4 regions of the Candidatus Enterococcus mangumiae genome follow, and region 4 is predicted to be linked to each of the others. Evidence: riboswitches for the same ligand, from Rfam matches in the RefSeq annotation. Region 4 holds a riboswitch; each other region holds the start of a gene.

Region 1 (3,503 bases), 1.1 Mb from region 4:
AGAAACAACGTTATCACTGTAGAAACTGCCATACCCATTGGACAGCCCAAAGCTATTTTGTTCGGCCAAATCATTCGATTGCCGAGCATGTAAAAATGAAAATCATTGCTTTACTCACCGAAAAGGTCTCCTTATCTTTTATCGCAAAGCATTGCCAGGTGTCTATTCCAACGGTGACGCGTATTTTGAAGTCGTTAAAAACCTATTTACCAAAACAAGCCAAGCGCCACCTGCCCAAAGTATTGATGGTCGATGAATTTCGTTCCCATGTATCCTCAGAAGATAAGATGAGTTTTATTTGTGCCGATGGGGAAACCGGGCAATTAGTTGATATCTTACCCACTCGAAAATTGTCTCGGTTGACCACTTATTTCCAGACATGTGTGAATCCATCTGACGTCGACTATTTAGTTACTGATATGAATGCGGCGTATTTTCAACTAACAAAAAAAGTATTTCCTCATGCCAAACTGGTCATTGATCGTTTTCATGTGGTCAAACACATGAATCAAGCGTTCCAAGATTTTCGTGTCCGTGAAATGAAACGCCTGATTGCTTCGGGCAATCGGACAATGCCAAGGAAATTAAAAAGCCATTGGCGCTTACTCACCAAAAATCGGAAGAATATCAACCACACAGAATATAAAACTTGGCGTAGCTTTCGTGCCCCAAAGTATCCTTACCTGACAGAAGCCATGGTGCTTGACCGTTTATTAAGTGCTTCAACTGCCTTGAAAGTCGCCTATCAAGCGTTCCATGAACTAGCGGATGCCTTTCGTGACAAAGACCACGAGTCATTTTTCACTCTCTTGCATCAGTTACCAGAAACATTAGATAAAGAATTTCGGCTAAAACTACAAAATCTTCTGAGCTATGAAGAAGGGATTCGTCATTCTTTGATTTATCCTTACTCTAATGGGAAAATTGAAGCAAAAAACACCCACATCAAAACACTCAAACGAGTGTCTTATGGCTTTAAATCATTTGAGAACATGCGCATCCGAATCTTTTTGACGAATCAAGTCATTCACGTCAAATAACGAAGAAAATCCGGAGAAGAAGTGTTCACTTCTTCTTCCGGATTTCACTTGATTGCACTCATCAGTCCTTATTGACAAAGAGCCGTTTTTTTGTATATTTCAACCAGAAATTATAGAACAGTTATTATTAAATTTTAAAAATAATTTATATTTAATTAAAAAAAGCTAAAGTTTCATATGGTTATTCGAGCTTTTCTTGTGAATGAATAATCAAACAGGTATACTTTTTTTCAAATAGAATAACTTGTTAGGCGAGACTCCTAAACAAACATAGGCTATTGCGCAGAAACGTCGAAAGACGCCAATGTGTAAAACAGGAATTGTCGGATTAAGGCTCTTCATAAGATAGCTAAGAGAAATCTTTACGTTGTTTAGTGTCAAAACTCACACGATGAGACTGAAAAGCCAATCGTATTTTTCGTTTGGCTTTTTTTATTCAAGATGGGTAAGTGACGTATCTCCGCTGTAACACAAAGGAGAAATATAGGATGGGTGTAAAAGATATTAAAAAATTAGACTTATATTTACTCGTACCATATCTGCTGATCAGTGTGATCGGTCTGCTGATGATCTATAGTGCGAGTACGTTTCGTCTGATGTCATTCGATCAAAGTACGAAACAGCTTTTAGTTCGACAATTGGTATTCGTAGGACTGAGTTGGGGAATGATTTTTTTCATTTATCGAATCAGACCTGCATTCATACTCGATCATCGAATCGTAAAAATAATGATGGGGATCGGTATCGTCGGATTGATGTTGACGAAAGTACCAGGAATCGGTGTCAATATCAGTGGGGCGCAACGGTGGATCTCCATTGCTGGCTTTCAATTCCAACCCGCAGAAATCGTGAATGTCGGTATGATCTTTTATTTAGCTCATTATTTTAGAACATCGAAGCAATCATTGAATGAACTGAAAAAACCATTTTTGATCATCTCTTTATGTACTCTGCTGATTTTATTCCAACCAAAGGTAACTGGTGCAATTTTATTGATTTTATTAGCAGCAATCATGATCACCACGGTGCAATTACCAGTTCGTTATATCTTAGTGTTTTTTGCAGGATTACTCAGTCTTTTTTTGGTTCTCGGAGGAATCATCTACTTGCTAGGAAGCAATGATTTATTACCAAGCCTTTTTGCACACACATATGATCGTTTGACGATTGCATTTAATCCCTTTTTAGATCCATATGGCAAAGGATTCCAGATGAGCCAATCTTATTATGCCATGTATAACGGTGGACTTTTTGGGTTAGGGCTAGGGAATAGTATTACCAAAAAAGGATATTTACCAGTAGCGGAAACGGATTTTATTTTTTCGATTATTTTGGAAGAGTTAGGGCTGATTGTTGGCCTACTGATTTTGGCATTGCTATTTTCAATCATCTTGCGCTTATTTGTTTTAAGCGCCAACGAGCCAAACCAACAAATCGGCTTGATCTATTTGGGAACAGGAATGCTGCTATTGTTACAGACGAGCATCAATATTGCGAGTATCAGTGGCATGATCCCAATGACCGGTATCCCATTACCTTTTATCAGTTATGGGGGATCAAGTTATTTGATTTTATCACTGCTATTAGGAGTGTGCCTGAAACTGTCTTCACGAGGTGCCAGAAATGAAATTTAAATTCAATGAATTCAACTACGCACTATTTTTACCGATTTTTCTTTTTTATCTATTGAGTGTTGCCGTACAATATGGTGCAGCAGTATATGATCAAGTTCCAGTCAGAAGTGTTGTGTTCAAACAAATTGTCTTTTGTCTGATGTCCTTAGCGTTGTTATTGATCATGCAGCGCGTGAAAACAGTTGTTTTTTTAAAATATTCTCCGTATTTTTATGCTTTTTCTCTAGTAGTGATGGCACTTTTGCATCGCTTTTATGACCCGGTGATGTTTCAAATCACAGGAACAAAACGTTGGCTAAGAATCGGTGGTTTCTCCTTTCAGCCTTCCGAGCTAGTAAAGTTGACGTTTATTCTAGTCGTGGTTTATGTGACGTTGATCTATGAACAAAATGTCAAGCACCGGACTGTCAAAACAGATCTGTTTTATGTCGGCAAGATTTTACTCGTTAGTGTGCCGACCTTCTTATTGATGTACATGCAAAAAGATTTTGGAACAAGTTTAGTCTTTGTCATTTGCTTGGGGGCATTATTCATGATCGCTGGGGTCCATTGGAAGATCATGACGACAATGACTGCTGTTCTAGTGATTCTCGGGGCCATTTTGATTGCATTAGTATTTACTGAATACGGCAACCAGATTTTATATCGTCTGAATTTTAAGACTTATCAGTTAGATCGGGTACGGGCATGGGTCGATCCATTTGCATATAGTCAATCAATTGGCTATCAGCAATCACAAAGTTTGCTTTCGATTGGGGCAGGCGGATTTAGTGGACGAGCTTCATCGATCAATCCAGTATACGTACCGGTTCGTGAATCAGATATGATC
Region 2 (3,503 bases), 980 kb from region 4:
TAGATCCAAGTGGATATTTGGCTTAATGCAAAAGGAAAACCAGTACCTCTAGTATTAAGTCAAAGCTCTCACTGAACGTGTTAAGCGTGACCTATCTCAGAAGTACTGGTAAAAAACAAAAATAAATTTCACGAAATCAAGCAGTCAACGGCCAAAGACTTCATTTTTTTGGCTCTTCTACTTTTTTCGTATCGAATGGTGGAAAGAAACGCGTGATCTCAGTATTCGCTGCATCTCGTGAATCCGAAGCATGGATGATATTTTCTGTACCAGGTAAGGCAAAATCGCCCCGGATCGTCCCAGGAACGGCATCTGCTGCTTTTGTTGCACCGACCATTTTACGCACGAGATCGATCACATCTTCACCTGTTAATACCAGAAAAACGACTGGTCCAGAAGTCATGTAGTCGATCAAGTCCTCGAAAAAGCTTCGACCAGAGAGATGTTGATAGTGTTCTTTCGCTAGTTTTTCAGTCATCGTAGCGAATTTCATTTCAGCTATGGCGAATCCTTTTTCTTCAAATCGCTGGATGATTCGACCGACCAGATGACGTCTTACCCCATCAGGTTTGATAATAACAAGTGTACGTTCCATATCCTTCACTCCTAACTGTTGTGATATGCTCATTATACCTAGAGAAAGAAAGCATGACAAACGAATCCCTTATACTTTCATTTATTTTTTTGAAAATGTGTTTGACATTCCGTCAAATAGTTGTTACATTAGGTGAGGAAAAACTGAATAAGATTTGTTAGGTGAGGCTCCTATACAAACATAGGCTACTGCCCAAAAATGTCGAGAGACGCCAATGGGTAGAACAGGAATTGTCGAGATAAGGCTTTTCATAAGGTAGCTAAAAGCTCTTTTGCTTTTTACGTTGTATAGTGCCAAAACTCAACGAGTAGATCGACCACGCTTTTTTTTGTGCACTTTTTTGACCTTTCGCTGAGTTTTGGCGAAAGGTTTTTTGTTTGTCACCGACCAGTTTTTCAAATAAAGAAGTGTTTGAGGGTGATCTAGTTGGGAAGTTGAAGTATCAAGTAATCAGACAAGGAAGTAAAGTTAGTAAACGAAAGGAGATGAGAACAAATGGATGACAGTCAGGAGTACAAGGAGACAAAGCGTTGGTCTGTTGAGACTATTATCTATCTGTTCTCAGCGCCTTTGAAACACTCTGTCTCCGTTGATTAAGTAAAAATGGTTCAGGGGCATCAGTCTTGTTTGTCTCTTAAAACCAAATAAACGGTGTTTGGAAGTCAGTTCTTTCAATATCAAGTCAAAAAGTGAAAAAATGCGAGCAGCTATTTTTCTCAATTCCTGCCTTAATACTTGGAACTGAACGGCTTTCTCACAACCTAAAGATCAAAGGAGAATCACAAGATGGAAAAAAAGAAAGAAACAAGAAAAGTCTATGCTGGCTTTGCTAGTAAAAACAAGCAACAGTTATTCGACTTATTTCATACAACACAAAAAGGCTTGTCTACAGAACAAGTCGAAAGTCTAAGAGAAACTTATGGAAATAATAGTATTTCATATGGAAAGAAAACGCCTTTTATTGTAGAAGCGATCAAAGCGTTTATCACCCCTTTTACGTTAGTATTGATTGCATTAGGAATTATTTCTTATATCACCGAGTATGTATTAGCCGCTCCAGCAGATAAAGATTTGTTTGGTGTGATCATCATTTTCGCGATGGTGCTAGTCAGCGGCACGATGACTTTGATCCAATCCGTCCGTTCAAACCAAGCTGCTGAAAAGTTGAAATCATTAGTCAAGGTAACAGCGGCAGTTAAACGAGATGGTGGATACAAAGAAATTCCCATGGAAGAAATCGTTTGTGGGGATCAAGTACGTTTATCTGCAGGGGATATGATCCCAGCGGATATGCGGTTACTTTCTGCCAAAGATTTATTTATCTCACAAGCTGCATTGACTGGGGAAAGCTATCCGGTTGAAAAGCATGCAACTGTTTGCTCTGGAAGAACACAAAGTGAAACAAGTTATGAAAATATTGCATTTATGGGAAGTAATGTAATCAGTGGTAGTGCAGAAGGCATTATCATCTCTGTTGGAAACGATACGATGTTTGGTCATGTGGCGCAAAACTTATCACAAAAACCTGTGAAAACAAGCTTTGAACTAGGTATCCAAAAAACATCGATGTTGTTGATCAAATTTATGGCGTTGATGGCACCAACTGTCATTGTGATCAATGGTTTTACAAAAGGAGATTGGTTAGAAGCATTCTTGTTTGGTTTGTCAGTCGCTGTTGGCTTAACACCAGAAATGTTGCCGATGATCGTTACGACAAACCTTGTGAAAGGTGCTAGTGCGATGGCGAAAAAAGGAACAGTCATCAAAAATCTGAATGCCATTCAAAACTTCGGTGCGATCGATGTACTTTGTACAGATAAAACTGGAACATTGACGCAAGACAAGATTATTTTAGAATATCACATGGATTGTGAAGGAAATGAAAATGAGCGCGTATTGCGCCACGCCTATTTGAATAGTTACTATCAAACGGGCTTAAAAAACCTTTTAGATGTTGCGATTATTGACGAAGCTGTTGAGTCGTTAGATACAGAGCAGATCCGTTACCAAAAAGTAGATGAGATCCCCTTTGATTTTGAACGCAGAAGAATGAGTGTCGTGGTAGCAGATCCAGCTGGAAAAACCCAAATGATCACAAAAGGTGCGATCGAAGAAATGTTAAGCATCTCTTCTTATATCGACCTTGGTGGTGAAGTCAAACCATTGACCACAGAACAAAGAGAAACAGTTTTGGCAAAAGTTAGAGATTTAAATGAAGATGGCTTACGTGTCATCGGTGTTGCACAAAAAACGAATCCAAGTGTAGTTGGGGAATTTTCAGTGAAAGACGAATCAGAGATGGTCTTGATTGGCTATCTTGCTTTCCTAGATCCGCCAAAAGAAACAACTAAGCAAGCGTTGAAAGCGTTGAAAGATCATGGCGTTGCTGTCAAAGTACTAACAGGTGATAACGAATTAGTCACCCGCTCTGTTTGTCGTCAAGTAGGCTTGCAAATCAATGAATTGATCACTGGTGAGAAAATTGCTGAGATGTCTGACAAGCAATTAGGAAAAGTAGCTGAAGCGCATGATGTCTTTGTTAAATTGAATCCTCAACAAAAAGCTCGGTTAACGACAGCGTTGCGTAATAATGGGCATACAGTAGGTTTCTTAGGAGATGGTATCAATGATGCGCCAGCGATGAAAGTTGCGGATATTGGAATTTCAGTAGACACAGCAGTAGATATTGCCAAAGAATCAGCGGATGTCATCTTGTTAGAAAAAGATTTGATGATCTTAGAAAAAGGGTTACTGTCTGGTAGAGAAACGTTTGGTAATATTATGAAATATATCAAAGCGACAGCTAGTTCAAATTTTGGAAATATGTTTTCTGTCTTAGTTGCGAGCACATTCCTTCCATTTTTACCTATGCTCCCACTACAAATCCTATTTTTGAATTTGATATATG
Region 3 (3,503 bases), 1.5 Mb from region 4:
AATGGTTTTCTCACCAGCTTTTACCGCTTGTTGTTCTTGGACATGTTGATAATAAAAGAAGCCACCACCAGCAGCTGCAAGCAAGACGACAATTCCCGCTCCAATATAGATACCGGTCGATTTTTTCTTTTGTCTGTCACTCCTTTTCATGTTTGAATACCTCTCTTTATTAAAAAGTTCGAATCAAAGATATTCTAACATATGACAGGAAAAGTAGCGTTATGAACTAAATGATTCTTAACGATTCCTGTCATGATATTAATGAATTTTTAACGAAAAAAGTACGCACTGTTCACCCTACCCTATCAAAATAAGCCGGAGATTCGGAATCATCTCTGATTTTCCGAGTCTCCGACTTATTTCTGGATAATAATATTTCCTTCATAACCACTGATTTAACAAAGGCTTATTTATTCAAAAATTCACTGATCGCTTGCTTATTTTTGGCTAAGTCGATTTCTAACACGCTACCTGCCGGTGTATTATCGTTGAAATCCCAACTTTTGTCCACTGGCACTGACAACGTATCGATTTTTTTGTCATTGTTTAGAAAATCCAAACCACAATCTAATAAGACACTTTCGGGTAGATTTGTCTGGATACTGCCTAAAAGTTTTCCGATTGCCTTTGGTAGTTTAATGATCGATGTAACATCTTTCAGTTGACTGGCTACCGCTTCAACGACTTGTTGCTGTCTGCGGATGCGACCAAAATCCCCTTCTTCGTCTTCACGAAAGCGCGCATACTGAAGTAAGGTGTTGCCGTCCATTGTTTGTTCTCCCTTTTTGATATCTACACCATCTAAATCAAGATCTTTTTCCGCATCGATGGTTACGCCATCTGGAAATAATTCATCGACACAATCAATAAAATCTTGGAATGTAATGCTGGCATAATAAGGCGTTTCTAACTTGAAATTCTCTTGTAATGTTTTGTCCAATAAGTCAATACCACCGTAGGAATAGGCTGCATTGATTTTATTCATGCCATATCCCGGTATAGGTACATAAGAATCCCTCATAATAGAAATCAATTTTGCTTGCTTTGTCTTTTGATCATATTGAGCGACCATCAACGAATCTGAACGCCCGTTTTCTTCTTTTGATCGAGCATCAGAACCAATCAATGCGACATTGATGATCGTCGGAACATCTTTTGCATCGACTTTGTCCACTGTGTCGGATTGCTTAACTGATGAAAAACCTTGGATAAATTCAAAAGAAAAAAAGCCGATGACCATCGCAAGAACGAGCAAGATACTTAAGATGATTTTTTGAAATGGTTTCATGTTAAATGACTCTTCCTTTCAAACTCTTCTACTTGCAACATAGAACATTGTCCCTTATGATGAGTCAAGTAAAGAGTGTATTCTCTTTCATGTCTTTTGGGTCGATTGAGCTGCAACTCGTCGATCCTTTTTTGTGTATTTCTCTCATAAAATCAAAAAAAGTTCGTTCCATTACTCCCCTTTCTCGTCCAGACACAAGTTAGGCGAAGCGAGCATAAAAAGAAGCGAAAACTAAGAAAAGGTCAGAAACCTTTTCGAACAAGATTTCTGACCTGGCATCATCTCATCGTCCGAGTTTTAGCACTATACAACGTAAAGAACGCATTCTTAGCTATTGGAAAAAGCCTTAATCCGACAATTCCTGTTTGACCCATTGGCGTCTTTCGACGTTTCTGGGCAATAGCCTATGTTTGTATAGGAGCCTCACCTAACAAGGTTAGTACTTATTTGATTTTTACAAAACTCATCTTATTCCTCTTTGAATCGATAATCAATAAAAACTAAAATAAAATAACTAAATTAATCTTTACTTAATAAAGTTTAAGGACAGATGATAAGTAATTAACTTCCACTGATCTTTAGAAATAGAGTCATTCCATCGTGTGATTATTTTGGGCGCAGCATCGAAACGATCTCGCCAAGTTTTCCATAGTCATTTCCAGCTAAGCGACTGATCGGCTGTAAATTGGTAGGATCGATATAGCCCGTTTGTTCATCATAGACAGTTTCACTCAATTGATAAGCAGCTATCTGTAATAAAAATAAATCAGCCGTAATTTCTTGGTCTTTCATGATCGGGACGTGTTGATAAAGTGTGGTCTCAAAGGCAATACTAGCTTCATTGATCCTTGGAACATCGATCGTATCTAATTCGGAAATCGTGAACGAAGTCAACGTCAACTCACTTTCCTCACTGGATAAGCTAGCGGCTGTTTGATTCGCATCTACCAGAATATTCTCATCTAAAATATGGATCACGGCTTCCTTCGTTTGCATCAGATGTCTAGCAGTGTCTTTCCACTCTCCGTTCTTTCGCTGAATGGCTAAGGAAAGTATCGGTGGATTGGAACTGACGATATTAAAGTAACTAAATGGCGCAATATTCGTCACTCCTTGGATCGACCGTGTCGCTACTACAGCCACCGGTCGAGGAATTACTGAACCGATCAATAGTTTATAGTTTTCTCTTTCAGTTAACTCTGAAGGAACTCGTTTGAACATTTGCTTTCCTACTTTCTTGTTGAATGATCCATCCTAATGATAGTCATGGTATCGGACAATCTTATTCATTGTCAACTAAACGTTCTTATTCCTAAGTCTTATGACACAAAAACACCCAGTGCAATTAAATGCACTGAGTGTCAAATTGATTATTTCAAACGGAATAATGTTGGTGCTTGGTCAGGTGCCCAAGTATCATCGCCATAGTTAAAATGCGTAACTAATGTTGTATATACTCTTCCTTTGTAGCTTACTTCTTCGTTCGCAGTATAAAGTTCTGGTGAAGACATTGAACCTAATTTCCATTCGCGAACGCCTTCAATGATTTCGCCTTGTTTTGTTGTAACATTCAATGTATTACTTGCATATGAAACTTCGCCATTTGTACTGATTGCACGTACTACGTATGAATAAGTTGTATTTGCTATTAGATTTTCATCCATATATGAAGTTTCTGAAGTTGAACCAACTAACTGGCCGTTACGGTAAATGTCATACTGTTTGATACCTTGAGTGTGTGTTGAAGCTCCCCACATCAATGAAACACTTGAAGATGTTTCGCCCATTGAGTGTAAGTTTTTAGGGGCAGTTGGTTTTTCTTCTGCACTGATTGCTGTAGTTGTTACTGAGATTGCTGTTTTATCTGATTTGATACCTGTTTGGCTAACTGCTTCGATTTCATATGTATAAGTTGTTTCTGCTGTTAAATCTTTATCAGAAAATTCAGGATCAACAGATGTACCAACTAGTTTACCATCACGATAAACATTGTAAGAAGCTGCATTTGCTTGTCCGTTCCATGTTAAGTTTACTGTTGATGAAGTCACGTTTTGAACACGAACATTTTGAGGTGCTTCTGGCTTCACTGGAATCGTTGAATCGCCTGTAACGTTCAAGTCGATCACATTATAAAACGCATTTACTGTATCTGCTACGTCCCAAACTGCTAATACAACATGGTAACCTAGGCGATCACTTGGGATATTGATTGAAT
Region 4 (3,503 bases):
ATACGCGTGAGCCATAGTCGACTGTTTCACGTGAAAACACGCCCGAGTCTGTTACGAACTGAAAGTTTTTTCCTCTTAACTCAAATGACCATTCATCAAACTCATGAGCAGTCTCTGGGTGTTCGGAATAATAATGATTCGTCATAGTTTCCATCCTTCTCATCTATTAGATGTTCATAGTCTATCGTGTTCCTTGAGAAGGTGCAAGCGAAATTGTGTTTCTTCGAGGGTGTGACAGAAGTGTCCAGCTTCGAGAAATAAGCCAGGAAACCCGAAAATTGTTCTTCAAATTTTTGGGTTTCCTGGCTTATTTCCGAAGGAGTTGCTTCTGGAACACCTTTTCTTCGGTTTTCTTTTATAAATAAAACCATTTAATCGCGATACGGAAGAAAAAACTTTTCTTAGCTGCTCACTCTTCTCCTTTTTCGGTATTTGCGTAATCTGTTTCGTGAAAGTAGAGAAAATATCAATAGAAGTCCCATAAACCCTACTATTATCGTTTTTAAGAAGACAAATATCTCCATGATATCTCTATTCATGAAACGCGCATGATTGACTATTACTTCCACTGCCCTTTATGATATGGATGAAAAAATAATCATATTAGGTGAGGTTACTCTGAAGAACATAGGTTATCGCTCGGAAATGTCGAGAGACAGTAACGAGTAAAGCAGGGATTGTCGGATTAAGGCTTTTCCAAGATAACTAGAACTTGTTTCTTACGTCTCAGAAAGCCAAAGCTCAATTAACGTGATTACAATTGCGCCTTACAATTGCAAATTACACTATCCAATGTTTATTTGAGTACGCCGCCCTTTATGTATTAAGGAGGCTTTTTTATGTTGTCAGTAAACCTCACGCCACCAAAAAATCAGTAGAAAACCGCTTTAAGTAAGCGTGTCTTATTCCACATTCTTTTGCTTTCCTAGGTGTGTTGATTCCCTTTCCTAGTTGAGATTCACTTCATCCATTGCAACCTATCAATCACTAGCCTTCGATCAAGAGTCTATAAATCATTGACTCGCATAAAAATCAACTAGCAACCGATAAAACTGTCATGTTTCATTTCCTATTAAAAGTAATAGTGATTCGTTTCACATTTATTAAGGAATGTTTAATCTCTATGCGCCCTGCTATATAACCCTTGTTTTTTAAAAAGGCGCATGAGAAATTTAGGGGGAGAATAAAATGTTAAAGGAGGCATAGGTGTATGTCGATCGAAAAATTAGAGTATTTCTATATGATTGCCCGTTTCAATAGTCTTTCACAAGCTTCAAAAGAGCTCCATGTCAGTATTTCCTCATTAAGTAGTTCGTTAAAAAGTTTAGAACAAGAAATCGGGACTGAACTATTCGAACGTCATGGCAAAAAAATCAAGTTGAGTAGCCATGGGAAATCGATTCTTCCTTCCGTAGAATTGATTTTGTCGGAAGCGAAGAAATTGAATATCTCATTAAATGAATCAGTGGACTATCCTTCTTTGCGTGTTGGCACAAGTGATGCATCGTTTATCTTTGAAGCAGACAAGTATCCAACTCATCATCAAAGCTTTACGATCGACTACCGCTATGTTCCTTCATTGGACTTATTGAATAAACTAAGCCAGAAAGAAATCGATTTTGCGATTACTTCTGCCACCTTAGATCACCCGAAATTTGTTCAAACAAGGTTGGCAACTTTAGAACTCAAAGTAGCAGTCAGTGAATATTTACTAAAACCAGATGGTGCATTGTCCACGGAGATACTTGAAGAATTACCTTTTATCTTTTTACTCGATCATGTCGAACATCAAGTGATCACAAAAAAAGTAGCACAACAGCTGACGAGCGAACCAAAATATATCGTTTGTCCAGATAGCTTAGGGGCAATGAAGATGATCACAGAAGGCAAAGGAATGTTATTAGTCAATCCCTTTGCACAAGAACTCTTAACCATTGAACCCGTTTGTTTTGTCTCTTTACCAACATTTCCGACCATTCATTTTTATCTTTATAAAAATAGTGAATCAAAAAACTTTTACTTCTATCCAGAAGTTGAAAAAGAAATCCAAGCAATCTTTACTCAAAAATGTCACAAAACTTTAGAAAGAACCTCGATAGAGAATCACCCCTCTTACTTGTCAAAACGATAAGCCTTACTGTCAAACTAAGACAAGGAACCAAAGATCAAAAATAAATGCAGGCAAGAAGCCAACACAGAAATATTTAACTTCATAAAATAAGTAAACATCCACGAAATCTACCCTTCAAAATTTTGTGGATGTTTCTTTTTTATTTACTGAAATCCCATCTATGCCCTCCCCGCCTTTCTGTTATGAAAAAAAACGAAATACTTATTCTTCCATCCTTTGATTTGAGAAAAACCAATGAGTTTCTCGCCTAAGTGGTAGGGTTTGATGCTCTTTTATGTTAAAATAGGTCCATTGATGGGAGAATCCAGGAGGCTATGTATGAATGATCCAATGAATTATTACCGTGTGGCAAGAGAAGAGTGGCGCGAATTTTACCGAAATGGTCAAGCTCCATTGACACAAGATGAACTAAATAGTATAAAAAGTTTGAACGACCGTATTTCCATGCAAGATGTTCGCGACATCTATGTACCACTTGCACACTTGATCTTTCTTCATATGAAAGAGTTTGAATCCCTCTCTCTGAGCAAAGGGTTATTCCTACACAAGTACGTCCAAGTTCCACCGTTTATCATTGGGATTGCCGGAAGTGTCGCAGTTGGTAAAAGTACGACTGCACGCTTGTTACAAATGATCTTATCTCGGACATTCAAACGAAGAAATGTCCAGTTGATCACCACCGACGGCTTCTTGTATCCGAATAAAGTCTTAAAAGAACGTGGCATCATGGATCGGAAAGGATTTCCAGAAAGCTATGACATGGAAATGCTGATCGACTTTCTTAACCAAGTAAAATCTGGTCAAGAAACAACAAAAGTACCGGTCTATTCCCACGATGTTTATGATATTATTCCCGATGAATATGAACTGATCCAACAACCGGACATTTTGATCGTCGAAGGAATCAATACGCTCCAACTGCCAGCCAATCAACAAATTTACGTCAGTGATTTTTTTGATTTCTCTGTTTATGTGGATGCAGATTCTGAATTGATCGAAAAATGGTATTTGGATCGCTTTGGTGCGTTACTTGATACAGCTTTTCAACATCCACAAAACTATTACTATCAATTTGCCATTGGCAATCGTGAAGATGCATTCAAAATGGCAAGAGATGTATGGAAAAATGTGAATTTGAAGAATTTAAACGAATATATCTTGCCTACTCGTGGAAGAGCCGATATAATTCTCCATAAAACTGAAAATCATATCATCGATTCGATTTTCATGCGAAAATATTAGCATTTTAAAATAGTTCAACTATTTTGAGATAAATTTTAAAGGGATAGGGGTAATAAATGTGACGAACGTTGCCGATATGACAAACGTTGAAAAAATCATCGTACTAGATTACGGTAGTCAATATAATCAA

Evidence for each region. A riboswitch is a leader RNA that binds a small molecule or an ion and turns the genes downstream of it on or off. The one in region 4 is predicted to bind magnesium.
Region 1: it holds a riboswitch for magnesium, as region 4 does, so the genes downstream of both, DOK79_RS11350 (FtsW/RodA/SpoVE family cell cycle protein) here and DOK79_RS06290 (LysR family transcriptional regulator) in region 4, are expected to answer to the same signal.
Region 2: it holds a riboswitch for magnesium, as region 4 does, so the genes downstream of both, mgtA (magnesium-translocating P-type ATPase) here and DOK79_RS06290 (LysR family transcriptional regulator) in region 4, are expected to answer to the same signal.
Region 3: it holds a riboswitch for magnesium, as region 4 does, so the genes downstream of both, DOK79_RS13385 (LCP family protein) here and DOK79_RS06290 (LysR family transcriptional regulator) in region 4, are expected to answer to the same signal.

What each region holds. Positions count from the first base shown of each region.
Region 1 is NZ_CP147250.1:2,374,162-2,377,664, forward strand. It holds gene DOK79_RS11345 (ISL3 family transposase) at 1-1,040, shown strand, start outside; M-box (ykoK) riboswitch at 1,277-1,444, shown strand; gene DOK79_RS11350 (FtsW/RodA/SpoVE family cell cycle protein) at 1,529-2,674, shown strand; gene DOK79_RS11355 (FtsW/RodA/SpoVE family cell cycle protein) at 2,664-3,503, shown strand, end outside.
Region 2 is NZ_CP147250.1:322,722-326,224, reverse strand. It holds gene ndk (nucleoside-diphosphate kinase) at 161-595, opposite strand; M-box (ykoK) riboswitch at 742-914, shown strand; gene mgtA (magnesium-translocating P-type ATPase) at 1,382-3,503, shown strand, end outside.
Region 3 is NZ_CP147250.1:2,822,996-2,826,498, forward strand. It holds gene DOK79_RS13380 (penicillin-binding transpeptidase domain-containing protein) at 1-150, opposite strand, end outside; gene DOK79_RS13385 (LCP family protein) at 407-1,288, opposite strand; M-box (ykoK) riboswitch at 1,564-1,730, opposite strand; gene DOK79_RS13390 (flavin reductase family protein) at 1,895-2,509, opposite strand; gene DOK79_RS13395 (lytic polysaccharide monooxygenase) at 2,659-3,503, opposite strand, start outside.
Region 4 is NZ_CP147250.1:1,300,835-1,304,337, reverse strand. It holds gene DOK79_RS06295 (class I SAM-dependent methyltransferase) at 1-145, opposite strand, end outside; M-box (ykoK) riboswitch at 593-760, shown strand; gene DOK79_RS06290 (LysR family transcriptional regulator) at 1,211-2,131, shown strand; gene coaA (type I pantothenate kinase) at 2,450-3,373, shown strand; gene guaA (glutamine-hydrolyzing GMP synthase) at 3,432-3,503, shown strand, end outside.